2 regions of the Pseudomonas sp. H2_A10 genome follow, and region 1 is predicted to be linked to the other one. Evidence: riboswitches for the same ligand, from Rfam matches in the RefSeq annotation. Region 1 holds a riboswitch; the other holds the start of a gene.
What was found. A riboswitch is a leader RNA that binds a small molecule or an ion and turns the genes downstream of it on or off. The one in region 1 is predicted to bind cobalamin.
Positions count from the first base shown of each region.

Region 2: linked by a shared signal. The riboswitch ahead of cobO (cob(I)yrinic acid a,c-diamide adenosyltransferase) and the one ahead of cobW (cobalamin biosynthesis protein CobW) in region 1 are both predicted to bind cobalamin.

Region 1 covers NZ_CP162821.1:3,513,102-3,520,710, reverse strand. The annotation lists partial or broken gene cobN (cobaltochelatase subunit CobN) at 1-2,831, opposite strand, end outside; gene cobW (cobalamin biosynthesis protein CobW) at 2,835-3,896, opposite strand; cobalamin riboswitch at 3,991-4,189, opposite strand; cobalamin riboswitch at 4,232-4,436, shown strand; gene AB4O23_RS16420 (CbtB domain-containing protein) at 4,534-4,722, shown strand; gene AB4O23_RS16415 (CbtA family protein) at 4,734-5,438, shown strand; gene AB4O23_RS16410 (cobalamin biosynthesis protein) at 5,435-5,827, shown strand; gene cobM (precorrin-4 C(11)-methyltransferase) at 5,898-6,644, shown strand; gene nfuA (Fe-S biogenesis protein NfuA) at 6,821-7,405, opposite strand; partial or broken gene AB4O23_RS16395 (fatty acid cis/trans isomerase) at 7,500-7,609, opposite strand, start outside.
Region 2 covers NZ_CP162821.1:2,574,985-2,582,593, forward strand. The annotation lists gene AB4O23_RS12020 (DUF2066 domain-containing protein) at 1-596, shown strand, start outside; gene AB4O23_RS12025 (AI-2E family transporter) at 636-1,709, shown strand; gene hda (DnaA regulatory inactivator Hda) at 1,913-2,617, shown strand; gene AB4O23_RS12035 (C40 family peptidase) at 2,827-3,456, shown strand; gene AB4O23_RS12040 (C40 family peptidase) at 3,601-4,140, shown strand; cobalamin riboswitch at 4,238-4,483, shown strand; gene cobO (cob(I)yrinic acid a,c-diamide adenosyltransferase) at 4,563-5,174, shown strand; gene AB4O23_RS12050 (cobyrinate a,c-diamide synthase) at 5,171-6,499, shown strand; gene bluB (5,6-dimethylbenzimidazole synthase) at 6,496-7,146, shown strand; gene cbiB (adenosylcobinamide-phosphate synthase CbiB) at 7,143-7,609, shown strand, end outside.

The sequences.
Region 1 (7,609 bases):
GGATTTCAAAGTCGTCCACTCGCTGGCTGCCCGTGGCCCAGACCGGACGCACGCCCATCAGCGCCATGGCCTGAGCGATATCGTCGCCGCCGGTACGCATGGTGGCTGTGCCCCACACCGACGAGGTCGAGTTGGCGCAGGTGGTCGCCGTGATCCTGCAAGTGCCGCTCAAGAACCAGGTTGGCCGACTGAAAACCGATACGCCATGCCGTGGTGGTGGGCAGGTTGCGCACGTCGACCGTGAAAAAATTGCGCCCCGTGGGCAGTACATCCAGGCGCCCGCGACTCGGCGCGCCGCTCGGCCCCGCGGGTACGAAACGACCACCCAGGGCGTCCAGCAGGCCGCGCATTTCGGCGGGGCCGCAGGCATCCAGGCGCGGGGCCACGACGCTGCGCAGGCTTTCGATCACCGCGTTCACATCCTCCCAACCGGGCGCTTGCAACTGCTCCACCGGGCCTTCCAGCGCCTGTTCGATCAAGCGCGCGGCGTACAACTCCAGGCGCTCGCGAGTATCACCGGCGGTACGCCACAGTTGCGTATCGATCTTTTGCAACACGCCCGGGCGGCGTCCGGTCCAGGGCTCGGCCAGGGCGCAGTCCAGCGGGTCGAAGCCCAGCTCGAACGCCTTGGCCAACACCCGCAGCACGCTCGATTGCGGGCCACGGCCATCCCCACGGGGAATACGCAGCAAGGCCAGCAAGGTATCAATGCGCAGACGGCCTTGGGGCGACTCGCCAAAGATATGCAGGCCGTCGCGGATCTGCGACTCCTTCAAGTCACACAGGTAGGTGTCCAGGCGCGGCAGCCAGATGGCGGCATCGGCATCGGCGTCGCCGTCCAGTTCAAGCTCCTGGTCGATACGGGTTTCGCGCACCAGCTTGAGAATGTCTTTTTGCAGCTCACGGGCGCGGCGCGGGTCGAGCAATTGAGCTTCGTAGTACTCGTCCGCCAACAGCTCCAGGTTACGCAGCGGGCCATAGGTTTCGGCGCGGGTCAGCGGCGGCATCAGGTGGTCGATGATCACCGCCTGGGTGCGCCGCTTGGCCTGGGCGCCCTCGCCCGGATCGTTGACGATAAACGGGTAGATATTCGGCAGCGGCCCCAGCAGCACGTCGGGCCAGCAGTTTTCCGACAAGCCCACGCCCTTGCCCGGCAGCCACTCGAGGTTACCGTGCTTGCCCACGTGGATCACGCCATGGGCGCCGTAGGTGTGGCGCAACCAAAAATAGAACGCCAGGTAACCATGCGGCGGCACCAGGTCCGGGTCGTGGTACACCGCACTGGCATCCACCTGGTAACCCCGCGCCGGTTGAATGCCGACAAAAGTCAGGCCCAGGCGCAGCCCGGCAATCATCAGGCGGCCATCCCGAAACATCGGGTCGTTGTGGGGCGTACCCCAGCGCTCCAGCACGGCCTGGCGATTGGCCTCGGGCAAGCGCAGGAACATCGCCTCGTAGTCATCCAGGCCCAGGCTTTGATGGCAAGGGCGCAGGTCAAGGCTGTCCAGATCATTGGTGACGCCACCGAGCAGCTCATGGATCAATGCCGTGCCGCTGTCCGGCAATGCATCCGGCAGCGAATACCCTTCGGCTTGCAGCGCCCGCAGGATATTCAGCGCCGCCGCCGGGGTGTCCAGGCCCACACCGTTGCCGATGCGCCCGTCGCGGGTCGGGTAATTGGCAAGGATCAGCGCGATGCGCTTGTCTGCATTCGGTACCCGCGCCAACTCGACCCAGCGCCGTGCCAGTTCGGCGACAAAATCCATGCGCTCGGGCGCTGCGCGGTAGCACACCACGTCCGACTGGCTACGCTCGCTGCGCCAGGCCAGGTCTTTGAAGCTGATGGGGCGGCTGATGATGCGCCCATCCAGCTCCGGCAAAGCGATGTGCATGGCCAAATCGCGCGGGCCCAGGCCCTGTTCGCTGGCCTGCCAGCCGGGCCTGTTGTCTTGGGCGCAAATGGCCTGGATCACCGGGATATTGCGGCGAAACGGGCGCAGGTGCGGAGCTTCGGGGCTTGATTGAGCAAAGCCGGTGGTGTTGAGAATCAGCGCCGCGCCGACCTCGTCCAGCAGGTCCTCGACCACCGTCAGGCAACCGGGCTCTTTCAGGCTGGCCACCGCCATCGGCAACGGGTTCAGGCCCGCCACCTGCAAGCGTTGGCAGAACACGTCGATAAAACCGGTATTCGCCGCCTGCAAATGCGAACGGTAGAACAACACCGCGACCACGGGCCGTTCGGCATGCCAATCGGCCTGCCAGTCATTGAGCCGGGCGTTGGCTTTACGCGGGTGATAGATCGCGGTGCGCGCCAGGGGTTGCGGCTCGGCCCACGGGTAATCACGGCCCAGATAACCGCTGGCCAGGCAGCGATAGAAATCCAGCGCATTGCCCAAGCCGCCCTGACGCAGAAATTGCCACAGGCGCTCGCGTTGCTCGGCGTTGACCGTGCTGAGACCACTGAGTTCGGGGTCGGGACGATCATCGCCCGGCACCAGGATCAGCGTGACGCCGCGCTCGGCCAACGCCACCAGACGTTCGATGCCGTAACGCCAATAAGCGATGCCGCCATGCAACGAAATCAGGATGACCTTGGCGTGGCGCAGCACTTCGTCAACGTAGAGGTCGACCGAGGCGTGGTTCTGCACCTGCATCGGGTTGGCCAGGCGCAGGCTGGGGTAATCCTCGGGCAGTTGCTGCGCCGCTTCGGCCAGCAGCGCCAGGCTCGAATCGCCGCTACACAGGATCACCAGTTCGGCGGGGGTTTGACCAAGGTCGGCAATATTGTCGTCCGCGACGAAACCACCGGGCTGAGTCCTGAGCAGGTGCATGGGTTAAGCGCTGAGCGCGGCGCGCAATTGCGCTTCAAGGGCGGCGGCATCCAGCTCCTGGCCGATCAGCACCAGGCGCGTAATGCGCGCTTCGTCTGCGCCCCAGGCGCGGTCGAAATGCTTGTCAAAACGCGTGCCCACGCCCTGGATCAGCAGGCGCATCGGCTTGTTGGGGATCGCGGCGAACCCTTTGATGCGCAGGATGCCGTGTTGCACCACCAGTTGGGTCAGGGCGTCGAGCAGCAGCGCTTCGTCGGCTTGCGGCAGGTCGATGGAGATCGAATCAAACGCATCGTGGTCGTGATCGTCTTCGCCTTCATGGTGGTGATCGTGATGGCTGTGGCGACCATCGATGTGCTCCTCGGAGCCGGCACCCAGGCCGATCAGCACGTCGAGCGGCAGGCGACCGCTGCTCGCTTCAATGACCTTGACGGCCGGCGGCAGCTCTTCGGCGACTTCCAGGCGCACGCGGGCCAGGTCTTCAGGGCTGATCAGGTCGCACTTGTTGAGGATGACCAGGTCGGCGCTGGCCAGTTGGTCGGCGAACAGCTCGTGCAGCGGCGACTCGTGGTCCAGGTTCGGGTCGAGTTTGCGCTGGGCGTCGACCTGGTCCGGGAACGCGGCAAAGGTGCCGGCGGCCACGGCCGGGCTGTCGACCACGGTGATCACCGCGTCAACCGTGCAGGCGCTGCGGATTTCCGGCCACTGGAACGCTTGCACCAGCGGTTTTGGCAGGGCCAGGCCCGAGGTTTCGATGAGGATATGGTCGAGGTCGCCACGACGGGCCACCAGTTCGCGCATCACCGGGAAGAACTCTTCCTGCACCGTGCAGCACAGGCAGCCGTTGGCCAATTCGTAGACACGGCCGTTGGCTTCTTCTTCGGTGCAACCGATGGAGCACTGCTTGAGGATTTCACCGTCGATACCCAGCTCGCCGAATTCGTTGACGATCACCGCGATACGACGGCCCTGGGCGTTGTCGAGCATATGGCGCAGCAAGGTGGTTTTGCCCGAGCCGAGGAAGCCGGTAACGATGGTGACGGGAAGTTTGGCCAGTGTTTTCATCGGATGCCCTTTTGGGGCGGGCATACGGGACGATTGGCCCTGCGACAGCGCGCAGCAGCGGATTTCGTCACCGGATCACCCCGCCCGGTTGAATTGGAAAATCGGTTGCGAGGCAGGTCTCCTGGCTTGGGGCTTGCGGGCCGTACGACCGGCGCCGGCTGCGCCTTCCCGCCTGATCGGCAGTGGCATGGCAGTCGGTAAACCCTTCACAGTTGCGGGGGCAGCCGCGGCTTGAACCGCGTTCCCTTCTTAGCTTCGGCCTGGGCCGAAGAACCTCGAAGGGTGCAAGGCTACAGGGGCTCGGTCAATTTGACTACCGCCGCTCTGCATGCTTTCCTACAAGCCTTGTTTCGGGTGCCCTTCACAGGGTGAAACGGGAAACCGGTACGTCATATCCGTATGGCAAGTCCGGTGCTGCCCCCGCAACGGTAAGCGAGCGAAGCGTCAGATCCACTGTGCCTGTACGGCATGGGAAGGCGATGCTTTCTAGACCCAGTGTCCCTCGCAAGCCCGGAGACCGGCCCGAAAACTTCAGATAACAAACCCGCGGTGGGCGGGCGCTGTTCAGAACCCTGTGGGCCTGGCTCGCGGGGTTTTCATGCGCTCGTTTCACCCTGACACCTGAAAGGGACGCGCCATGTCGATCATCAGCAGCACCTCGCACACCGCCAGCAGCACCTCCACCCTGAGCCAACGCCTGAGCGCCGCTATCGGCGCGTCGATCCTCGGTGCGTGCCTGGTGTATTTCGCCGGTTTCTCGCACATTGAGGCGGTGCACAACGCTGCCCACGATACCCGCCACAGCGCCGCGTTCCCGTGCCATTGAGACCTGCCGACATGATCAAGCGTATTGCGCAAACCGCAGGGTTCAGCGGCCTGTTGGCCGCCCTGCTGCTGACCCTGCTGCAAAGCTTCTGGGTTGCCCCGCTGATTCTGCAGGGGGAAACCTTTGAAAAAGCCCCGGCCGCCACAGAGGTTGTGCATGAGCACGCCGCCGGCGCTGCCGCGCACACCCATGACGCCGAAGCCTGGGAGCCGGAAGACGGCTGGCAGCGCGTGCTCTCGACCACGGGCGCCAACCTGGTGGTAGCCGTCGGTTTTGCGCTGATGCTGGCTGGCCTTTACACCTTGCGCACGCCGACTCGCACCGCCCAGGGCCTGCTGTGGGGCCTGGCGGGTTACGCGACCTTTGTGCTGGCGCCAACCCTCGGCCTGCCACCGGAGTTGCCGGGCACTGCCGCCGCTGACTTGGCGCTACGCCAGGCATGGTGGATCGGCACCGCCGCCTCTACTGCCGCCGGTATTGCGCTGATCGTTTTCGGCCGCAATGGGCTGCTCAAAGTGCTGGGCGCAGCCATCCTCGCGGTGCCGCACATACTCGGCGCGCCGCAGCCGCTAGTGCATTCAATGCTCGCGCCGCAAGCCCTGGAGGCGCAGTTCAAGATCGCCTCGCAGCTGACCAATATGGCGTTCTGGCTGGCCCTGGGCCTGATCAGCGCCTGGCTGTTCCGTCGCAACCGCGATGATCGCTACTCGGCATGACCTACGTGGTCGGCCTGGGCTGCCAGCGCGGTTGTGATGCAGCCACCCTGTTGAGCCTGTTTGATGCGGCCCTCGCCGAGGGCGGCATCGAGCGTCACCGTGTCACGGCACTGGCCAGCATCGACCGTAAACAAAACGAGCCGGGGCTACTCGCCCTGGCCCGATGGCTCGACCTGCCCTTGCGGTGCTTCAGCGCCGGGCAACTGGCCGTTTATGAAGCGCGGCTGAGCCATAAATCCGCAGTTGCCTTCGCCCATACCGGCTGTTACGGCATCGCCGAAAGCGCCGCCCTGGCCCTGGCCGAACAGCTCTGCGGCGGCCCTGCCCGCTTGTTGATCACCCGCCGGAAAACCGCCCAGGCCACCTTTGCGTTGGCCTGCGCCGGCTAAAATCCCGATAATCGCGCTTTCCGATCATGAGCATCCTTCATGCTCGCCCGTTTTTCGACAGGAACTCTCCATGACCGTCTACTTCATCGGCGCCGGCCCCGGCGACCCGGAATTGATTACCATCAAGGGCCAACGGTTGATCCGCAGTTGCCCGGTGATCATTTACGCCGGCTCCCTGGTGCCCGCAGCGGTATTGGACGGCCATCAGGCGGAACAGGTGGTCAACAGCGCCGAATTGCACCTGGAGCAAATCATCGACCTGATCAAGGCCGCCCATGCCAAAGGCCAGGACGTGGCACGTGTGCATTCCGGCGACCCGAGCCTGTACGGCGCGATTGGCGAGCAAATCCGCCAGTTGCGCGAATGGGACATTCCCTTCCAGATCATCCCCGGCGTCACCGCAGTGGCGGCCTGCGCTGCGTTGCTGGAGGCCGAACTGACCCTGCCGGACATCGCCCAAAGCGTGATCCTGACGCGCTACGCCGATAAAACCAGCATGCCGGTCGGCGAAGACTTCGACAGCCTGGCCCGCCACGGCACGACCATGGCGATTCACCTGGGGGTCAATCATCTGGAAAAGATCGTCACCGAGCTGTTGCCGCATTACGGCGCGGATTGCCCGATTGCCGTGGTGCACCGCGCGACGTGGCCGGACCAGGATTGGGCGGTCGGCACGCTCGCTGATATCGCCGGCAAAGTCGCCGCCAAGGGCTTTCGGCGCACGGCGCTGATTGTGGTGGGTCGGGTGCTGGCCAATGACAGTTTCAGCGAGTCATCGCTGTATCGGGCTGGGCATGCGCATCTTTATCGACCTTAGCTTTTTTACCAGATGCGTGTATCAGCCAGCGGTCGAGGCGACTGAGGCACCGCTATCGGAAGCAAGCCCCACACCTAATCTTCCGTCTGAGATAAACAACGTAACCCACTGAATTAAAAGTATAAAAAACGGCGCTCACGGGGCGCCGTTTTTTATTTTCGCAGTGAACGCCTTACTCAGTAGTAGGCGTTTTCTTTCTGCGTATGGTCGGTCACGTCACGTACACCCTTGAGCTCCGGAATACGCTCGAGCAAGGTGCGCTCGATGCCTTCACGCAAGGTCACGTCGGCCTGGCCGCAGCCTTGGCAGCCGCCGCCGAACTTGAGGACAGCGATGCCGTCTTCGACGACGTCGATCAAGCTGACCTGGCCGCCGTGGCTGGCAAGCCCCGGGTTGATCTCGGTCTGCAGGTAGTAGTTGATGCGCTCGTTGACCGGGCTGTCGGCGTTGACATTCGGCACCTTGGCGTTGGGCGCCTTGATGGTCAACTGGCCGCCCATACGGTCGGTGGCGTAGTCGACCACGGCGTCATCAAGGAAGGCTTCGCTGAAGCTGTCGATGTACGCGGTGAAGCTTTTCAGCCCCAGGGCGGTGTCTTCAGGCTTCTCTTCACCAGGCTTGCAGTAGGCAATGCAGGTCTCGGCGTACTGGGTGCCGGGCTGGGTGATGAAGACGCGGATACCGATTCCTGGGGTGTTCTGCTTGGACAGCAGGTCGGCCAGGTAATCGTGGGCGGCGTCGGTAATGGTTATGGCAGTCATGGAAACTCCTCACAGGCTTGCCGGCAGTTTACGCCAAAATATTACGCAGGTACAAAGTCCGAGTATTTTTGTCGGAAAAGCGTCGACCTGCCTGTCAGAGGTTTTCATAACGATTCATGTCCAACACCCCCTCTTCCACAGGCGTTGTCTCGCGGATGTACTGCGACAAATCATGGAAATACTGCCAGAACAGCGGATGGCTGC
Region 2 (7,609 bases), 940 kb from region 1:
GCGCGGCACAACATCGCGGTTTGCCGCTGCGCCTGCCCCTGGGGGATCTGGACGAGCAGGTCGTGGCCACCGCGCCGAACCTGGAAAGCGCCGATGCCACCCCCTTGCGCGCCGCTTCCGAACGTTACGGTGCCGACGCCTTGCTGGCGGTACATGCGCGCCAGGAAGGCAACCAATGGCAAGCCAAATGGCGCCTGTGGCTGGGTGACAAGAGCGAGCAGGGCACCGCCCAAGGTGCCGATACCGGCGCCGTGGCCGACGCGGTGATGCTGGCGATCAGCCAAAAGCTGGCGCCGCGTTTTGCGGTCAAGCCGGGCGTGAGCACCGAACAATTGCTGCAAGTGCAGGGCATGACCCTGGAACGCTATGCGGCGCTGGGGCATTTGCTTGAGCCGTTTGGTGGCCAGCCGCTGCGTGTGGAGGGCGATCGCATCGTGTATCGCGTCAATGGCAGCGCCGATCAGTTGCGCACCCAGTTGAGCCTGGCCAAGTTGCAGGAAATTCCCGCGGGCGAGCCTGCGCCGCAACCGTTAGCGCCAGGCGCGCAACCGCCCGCCGCACCTGAGCCTCAGGCGCAACTGCGGTTTCGTTGGTAAACAGTTCTTCCTTATATAGATAGAAGCATGGAGTGGTGTATGGCGGATACGCGTCGTTGGGTGTGGCTTGGCGGGATTGTCCTGCTGTGCGTTTTTGTGTTCTTGCTGCATTCGATCCTGACGCCGTTCCTGGTTGCGTTGCTGCTCGCCTATCTGTTCGATCCCGTGGTGGATCGCCTGGAGAAGGTCGGGCTGTCGCGGACCTTGGGGGTTGTCGCGGTGTTCGCGCTGTTTACCCTGATCATCACCGCGTTGGTATTGGTGCTGGTGCCGATGTTGGCCAAGCAATTGTTCCGCCTCTATGAACTGGCGCCACAGATGCTCGACTGGTTGCAACACACGGCGATGCCGTGGGCCCAGGCCAAGCTCGGGCTGTCGGACGGCTTCTGGAAGTTCGACAAGGTCAAGGCGGCGATCAGCGAACATATGGGCCAGACCACCGATATCGTGGGTGTGATCCTCAGCCAGGCCACCGCCTCCAGCCTGGCATTGATCGGCTGGCTGACCAACCTGGTGCTGATCCCGGTGGTAGCGTTCTATTTGCTGCGCGATTGGGATGTGATGATGGCCAAGATCCGCAGCCTGCTGCCGCGCAACCGCGAGGAGCGCATCGTCGCCCTGGCCGGTGAGTGTCATGAAGTGCTCGGGGCGTTCGTGCGCGGGCAGTTGCTGGTGATGCTGGCACTGGGGATCATCTACGCCGCCGGCTTGATGGCGATAGGCTTGGAGCTGGGCCTGTTGATCGGCCTGATCGCGGGCTTGGCCGCCATCGTGCCGTACATGGGGTTTGTGATTGGTATCGGTGCGGCGCTGGTGGCCGGGCTGTTCCAGTTTGGCGGTGACCTTTACCCGATGCTGGGCATTGTTGCGGTATTCATGGTCGGCCAGGCCCTGGAAGGCATGGTGCTCACCCCATTGCTGGTGGGCGATCGAATCGGCCTGCACCCCGTGGCGGTGATCTTTGCGATCCTGGCGGGCGGCGAGCTGTTTGGCTTTACGGGCATCCTCCTGGCGCTGCCGGTGGCGGCGGTGATTATGGTGCTGGTGCGCCATGTACATGATTTGTACAAGGATTCCGAGGTGTACACGGGCGTCGAAGACCCCGAGTTGTAATCGCGGCGTCACAAACCCGGCTTCGGCCGGGTTTGGCGTTTATGGCCCTGTGCCGTCAAACAAACCGCAAAAAACCGGCAAGTTAACGCAAACCTTTGATTTTGCTTGTGGTCTGCTGCATTGTGCGCCCGGCTTCACGGGTATAAACTTTGCAAACTTTACACAGAGGCCACTAACGGTTCGATGGGAGCCGTTCAGTCAGCATGAAACCGATTCAGCTGCCCTTAGGTGTGCGTCTGCGTGATGACGCCACCTTTATCAATTACTACCCAGGCGCCAATGCCGCTGCACTCGGCTATGTCGAGCGGCTCTGCGAAGCCGACGCCGGGTGGACTGAAAGCCTGATCTATCTGTGGGGCAAGCATGGCGTGGGGCGTACCCACCTGTTGCAGGCCGCCTGCCTGCGCTTCGAGCAAATGGGTGAGCCGGCGGTATACCTGCCGTTGGCTGAGCTGATGGATCGCGGCATCGGCATCTTCGACAACCTTGAACAGTACGAACTGGTGTGCCTGGATGACCTGCAGGTGATCGCCGGCAAGGCGGATTGGGAAGAGGCGCTGTTCCATTTATTCAATCGCTTGCGTGACAGCGGCCGGCGCTTGCTGATTGCCGCCGCCACGTCGCCTCGGGAATTGCCGGTCAAGTTGGCCGACCTCAAGTCACGCCTGACCCTGGCGCTGATCTTCCAGATGCGCCCCCTGTCCGACGAAGACAAGCTGCGCGCCCTGCAATTGCGTGCATCCCGTCGTGGCCTGCACCTCACCGACGAAGTGGGGCACTTTATCCTCACCCGCGGTACCCGCAGCATGAGCGCCTTGTTCGATTTGCTTGAGCAGCTCGATCAGGCCTCTTTGCAGGCGCAACGAAAATTGACGATCCCTTTTCTCAAAGAGACGTTGGGTTGGTAACACGTTGATTTGTCACGATTCGGCACTTTTCAGGCGCCAGAAAACCTACGTCTGAGCCCGGCGGGCTACGCATTTACGTCATTAATTGGAATCAGGGCTTAGATGTCACGGTCCAATCGCGAAGTCACATAGCGCACGATTGAATTTGCAAATCGATGTGATAGAGGGCATAGTCTCGGCTTCTTTACACATCAGCCACGGTCGTGCCCATGCTAAATCGCTTCGCACCCCTCGTGCCTCTCGCACTCGTTACCCTGTTGTTTGGTTGCGCCTCCCACCCTCAACAAGTGGCAGAGCAGCAGAAGCCTCAACAACAGTCCCAGGCAAAATTCGTCGCTGCGCAGTCTGCTTCCGTTTATGAAGAAGAGCTGGCAACCGAGAAAGAACTGGCCGATTTCTCCGGCAACAAGCCTTACCAGCTTCCAGTTCTGGCCGACAGTATCCTAGAACGCGGCATGTCCCTGATCGGTACCCGTTACCGTTTCGGAGGTACCTCCGAAGCCGGTTTCGATTGCAGCGGTTTTATCGGCTATCTGTTTCGCGAAGAAGCCGGCATGAACCTGCCACGCTCCACGCGCGAAATGATCAACGTGAAAGCACCGTTGGTCGCACGCAACAACCTCAAGCCCGGTGATCTGCTTTTCTTCAGTACGGCAGGCCGTGGTCGTGTCAGTCACGCCGGTATCTACTTGGGTGACAACCAGTTTATCCACTCCAGCAGCCGTCGCAGTGGCGGTGTGCGAGTCGACAGCCTGGGTGACAGCTACTGGAGCAAAACCTTCATCGAAGCCAAGCGCGCACTCGCCATGGCCCCGACTACGGTTACCGCCAGTAAGTAAACTTAAAGTGATACTTGAAGTTTGACGCGTAAGCGCTAGAATCCCTGGATATTGTTGTAACCCGTTCGCGCGAGCTTTGCTTGCGCGTTCTGGTTTTCAGCGTTCGGCAGCGAAAGCCGCATCCAGACCAGGATTGTTCTGCACATGTCGACCTCGGCCCGCCTGATTCTAATTGTTTGCGCCGCGCTTCTCAGCGCCTGCGCCAGCCGCACACCGCCGCCCGCGCCCATCGCGGTCAAGCCCAAGCCGGTGTTCAATTATTCCACCCAGAACTTTTCGCCTGCTGCCGAAGACGTGCTCTTTCGTGCGCTGGGCCTGGTCGGCACGCCTTATCGCTGGGGCGGTAACACGCCAGACTCCGGTTTTGATTGCAGCGGTCTGATCGGCTTCGTCTACCGCGACGCCGCCGGCATTTCCCTGCCACGCACCACGCGCGAGCTGATCGTGATGCGCGCCCAGGATGTGAGCGAGCAGAACCTGCAAACCGGCGACCTATTGTTCTTCGCCACCGGTGGTGGCTCGCAGGTCAGCCATGCTGGGATCTACGTGGGTGAAGGTCGCTTTGTCCATGCGCCGCAAACCGGTGGCACGGTGAAACTGGACACCCTGTCCAAAGCGTATTGGCAGAATGCTTACCTGAGTGCCAAGCGCGTATTGCCGGGCAATCTGGCGCGTAATCCTTAGAATCAATGCCACGTTGCACGCTTAAAGCTGCAAGACGGCGCAATGCCTGCTTGTAGCTTTAGGCTTGACGCTTGCAGCTAGCCCTCCAACCCACTAACCTTCGCCGCTTGTTCCAGGTGCTCTGTGACCCGTGGGTCGACAGAGTGAAACAGGGAAGCCGGTGAGTGAGCGCGCTTATACACAGCGCCGCCGCAATTCCGGCGCTGCCCCCGCAACGGTAAATGAGTCAAGACCCTGCATTGAGCCACTGTATCGCTCGCGATATGGGAAGGCGCAGCGTCGACCTGTTCGCTTCAGAACGCCACTCATGAGCCCGGAGACCGGCCAGGATCATCCAACAGCATCACGGTGGGCGATGCTTGGCTGTCTGTTTTTTCTTTTCCCTGCCCGCCGTTTTTGTTCAGCCCCAACGGAGAGCTGCCATGACCGATACCCCCGACCGCGATGAACGCCACCTGGCACGCATGCTGCGCAAAAAAGCCGTGATCGACGAGCGCATCGCCAATTCACCCAATGAATGCGGCTTGCTATTGGTGCTCACCGGTAATGGCAAAGGCAAGAGCAGCTCGGCATTCGGCATGCTCGCCCGCGCCATGGGCCATGGCATGCAGTGCGGCGTGGTGCAGTTCATCAAGGGGCGTAACAGTACCGGCGAAGAATTGTTTTTCCGCCGTTTCCCCGAGCAAGTGCGCTTTCACGTGATGGGCGAAGGCTTCACTTGGGAAACCCAGGACCGGCAGCGCGATATTGCCGCCGCCGAAGCCGCCTGGGCCGTGTCGCGCCAATTACTGCAAGACCCGTCCATTGGCCTGGTGGTGCTGGATGAGCTCAATATTGCCCTCAAGCATGGCTACCTCGACCTCGATCATGTTCTGAGCGACCTGCAAGCCCGCCCACCGATGCAACACGTGGTCGTCACCGGCCGTGGCGCCAAGCCCGAGTTGATCGAAATGGGCGACACCGTCACTGAAATGGGCATGCTCAAGCATGCGTTCCAGGCCGGTATCAAGGCACAGAAGGGCGTCGAACTGTGAACCCGCCCCGTCATTGCCCGGCTGTATTGATCGCCGCTCCGGCGTCCGGCCAGGGCAAAACCACCGTCACCGCCGCGCTCGCCCGTTTGCATCGCAACCTGGGGCGCAACGTGCGCGTGTTCAAATGCGGCCCGGACTTTCTGGACCCGATGATCCATGAGCGCGCCAGCGGTGCGCCGGTTTATCAATTGGACATGTGGATGGTGGGCGAGCAGGAAAGTCGCCGCTTGTTGTGGGAAGCGGCGGGGGAGGCGGACCTGATCCTGATCGAGGGCGTGATGGGCCTGTTCGACGGCACGCCGTCCAGCGCCGACCTGGCGCGGCACTTCGGCGTGCCGGTGTTGGGCGTGATCGACGGCACCGCCATGGCCCAGACCTTTGGCGCGCTGGCATTGGGCCTGGCGCGCTATCAGCCGGACCTGCCGTTTGCCGGGGTACTGGCCAACCGCGTCGGCACGCTGCGCCATGCGCAGTTGCTCGAAGGCAGCCTCACCGAAGGCCTGCGCTGGTACGGCGCGTTGTCACGTGAGACCGGTATCGAGCTGCCCAGCCGTCACCTGGGGCTGGTGCAGGCCAGCGAATTGAATGATCTCGATGTGCGCCTGGACGCCGCCGCCCAGGCCCTGGGCAGCAGTTGCGAAGTCGCGCTGCCGCCGCCGGTGGCCTTCGCCGCACCGCAGGTGATCGAGGCGGAGCCATTGCTCAAGGGCGTGCGCATCGCCGTCGCCCGTGACGAAGCCTTCGCGTTCACCTACGGCGCCAGCCTCGACCTGCTGCGAGCGATGGGGGCTCAGTTGAGCTTCTTTTCGCCGATCCATGATCACGCACTGCCCGACGCCGACAGCCTCTATCTGCCCGGTGGTTACCCGGAACTGCACCACCAGGCGCTGTCGGAAAATACCCCTATGCTCGCTGCCATCCGCGCCCACCACGCCGCCGGCAAGCCGTTGCTCGCCGAATGCGGCGGCATGCTCTACCTGCTGGACTCGCTCACCGACGTCGACGGCAACCGTGCCGAACTGCTCGGCCTTTTACCGGGCGATGCGGTGATGCAAAAGAAACTCGCGGCCCTGGCCCTGCAAAGCGTCGAACTGCCGGAAGGCGTGTTGCGTGGGCACACGTATCACCATTCCCTGACCAGCACCGAGTGCCAGCCGATTGCCCGTGGCCTGAGCCCTAACGGTGGGCGCGGTGCCGAGGCGGTTTACCGACAGGGGCGGATGACAGCCTCTTATGTGCACTTTTATTTCCCATCGAACCCATCAGCGGTCGCCGCCTTGTTTGCACCCAATGTGGGAGGGGGCTTGCCCTCGATAGGGCCATGACCGACAACGCATTTGCCCCGGCCGACCGCGACGCCGTCTACCGCGCCATCGCCGAGCGCCGCGACATGCGCCACTTCAGCGGCGGTACGGTGGCTCCCGAATTGCTTCATCGCCTGCTCCAGGCCGCGCATCAGGCACCCAGTGTGGGTTTGATGCAGCCGTGGCGTTTTATCCGCATCAGCGACCGCCACCTGCGTGGGCAAATCCAGCAAGTGGTCGAAGAAGAGCGCGTGCGCACCGCCCAAGCCCTGGGCGAACGTTCCGATGAATTCATGAAGCTCAAGGTCGAAGGCATTCACGACTGCGCTGAAGTACTGGTGGCGGCGTTGATGGATGATCGCGAGCGGCACATTTTCGGCCGCCGTACCTTGCCGGAAATGGACATGGCTTCGCTGTCCTGTGCGATCCAGAATCTATGGCTGGCTGCCCGTGTCGAAGGGCTGGGCATGGGCTGGGTATCGTTGTTCGACCCCCAGGCCCTGGCCGATCTGCTGGGCCTGCCGCCCGGCGCCAAACCCCTGGCCGTGCTGTGCCTGGGGCCGGTGGCCGAATTCTATCCGGCACCGATGTTGCAGCTCGAAGGCTGGGCCGAACCGCGGCCGCTGAAAGACATGTTGTATGAGAATACGTGGGGAGCGAGTCAATGAGTGTGGCCTTGCTGTGTGTCGCCGGGGTGGCGTTGGATGCGCTGCTGGGTGAACCCAGGCGTCGGCATCCGCTGGTGGCGTTCGGCAATTTTGCCGGGCGCATCGAGCAACGCTTCAATAGCGGTGGCCGTGGCTGGCGCAGCCATGGCGTGACGGCATGGTTTATCGCCGTGGTGCCGTTGACGCTGCTGGCCACCGCGCTGTCGTGGGCGCCCTATATCGGGTGGGCGCTGGAGATTCTGGCGCTGTACTGTGCCCTCGGCATGCGCAGCCTGGGTGAACATGTACTGCCTGTCGCCCAGGCGTTGCGCAGCGATGACCTGGATGAAGCGCGCACGCGGGTGAGTTACCTGGTGAGCCGCCAGACCAGCGAGCTGGACAGCACCGAAGTAGCCCGTGCCGCCACCGAATCGGTGCTCGAAAACGGCAGTGATGCGGTGTTTGCCGCGTTGTTCTGGTTCGT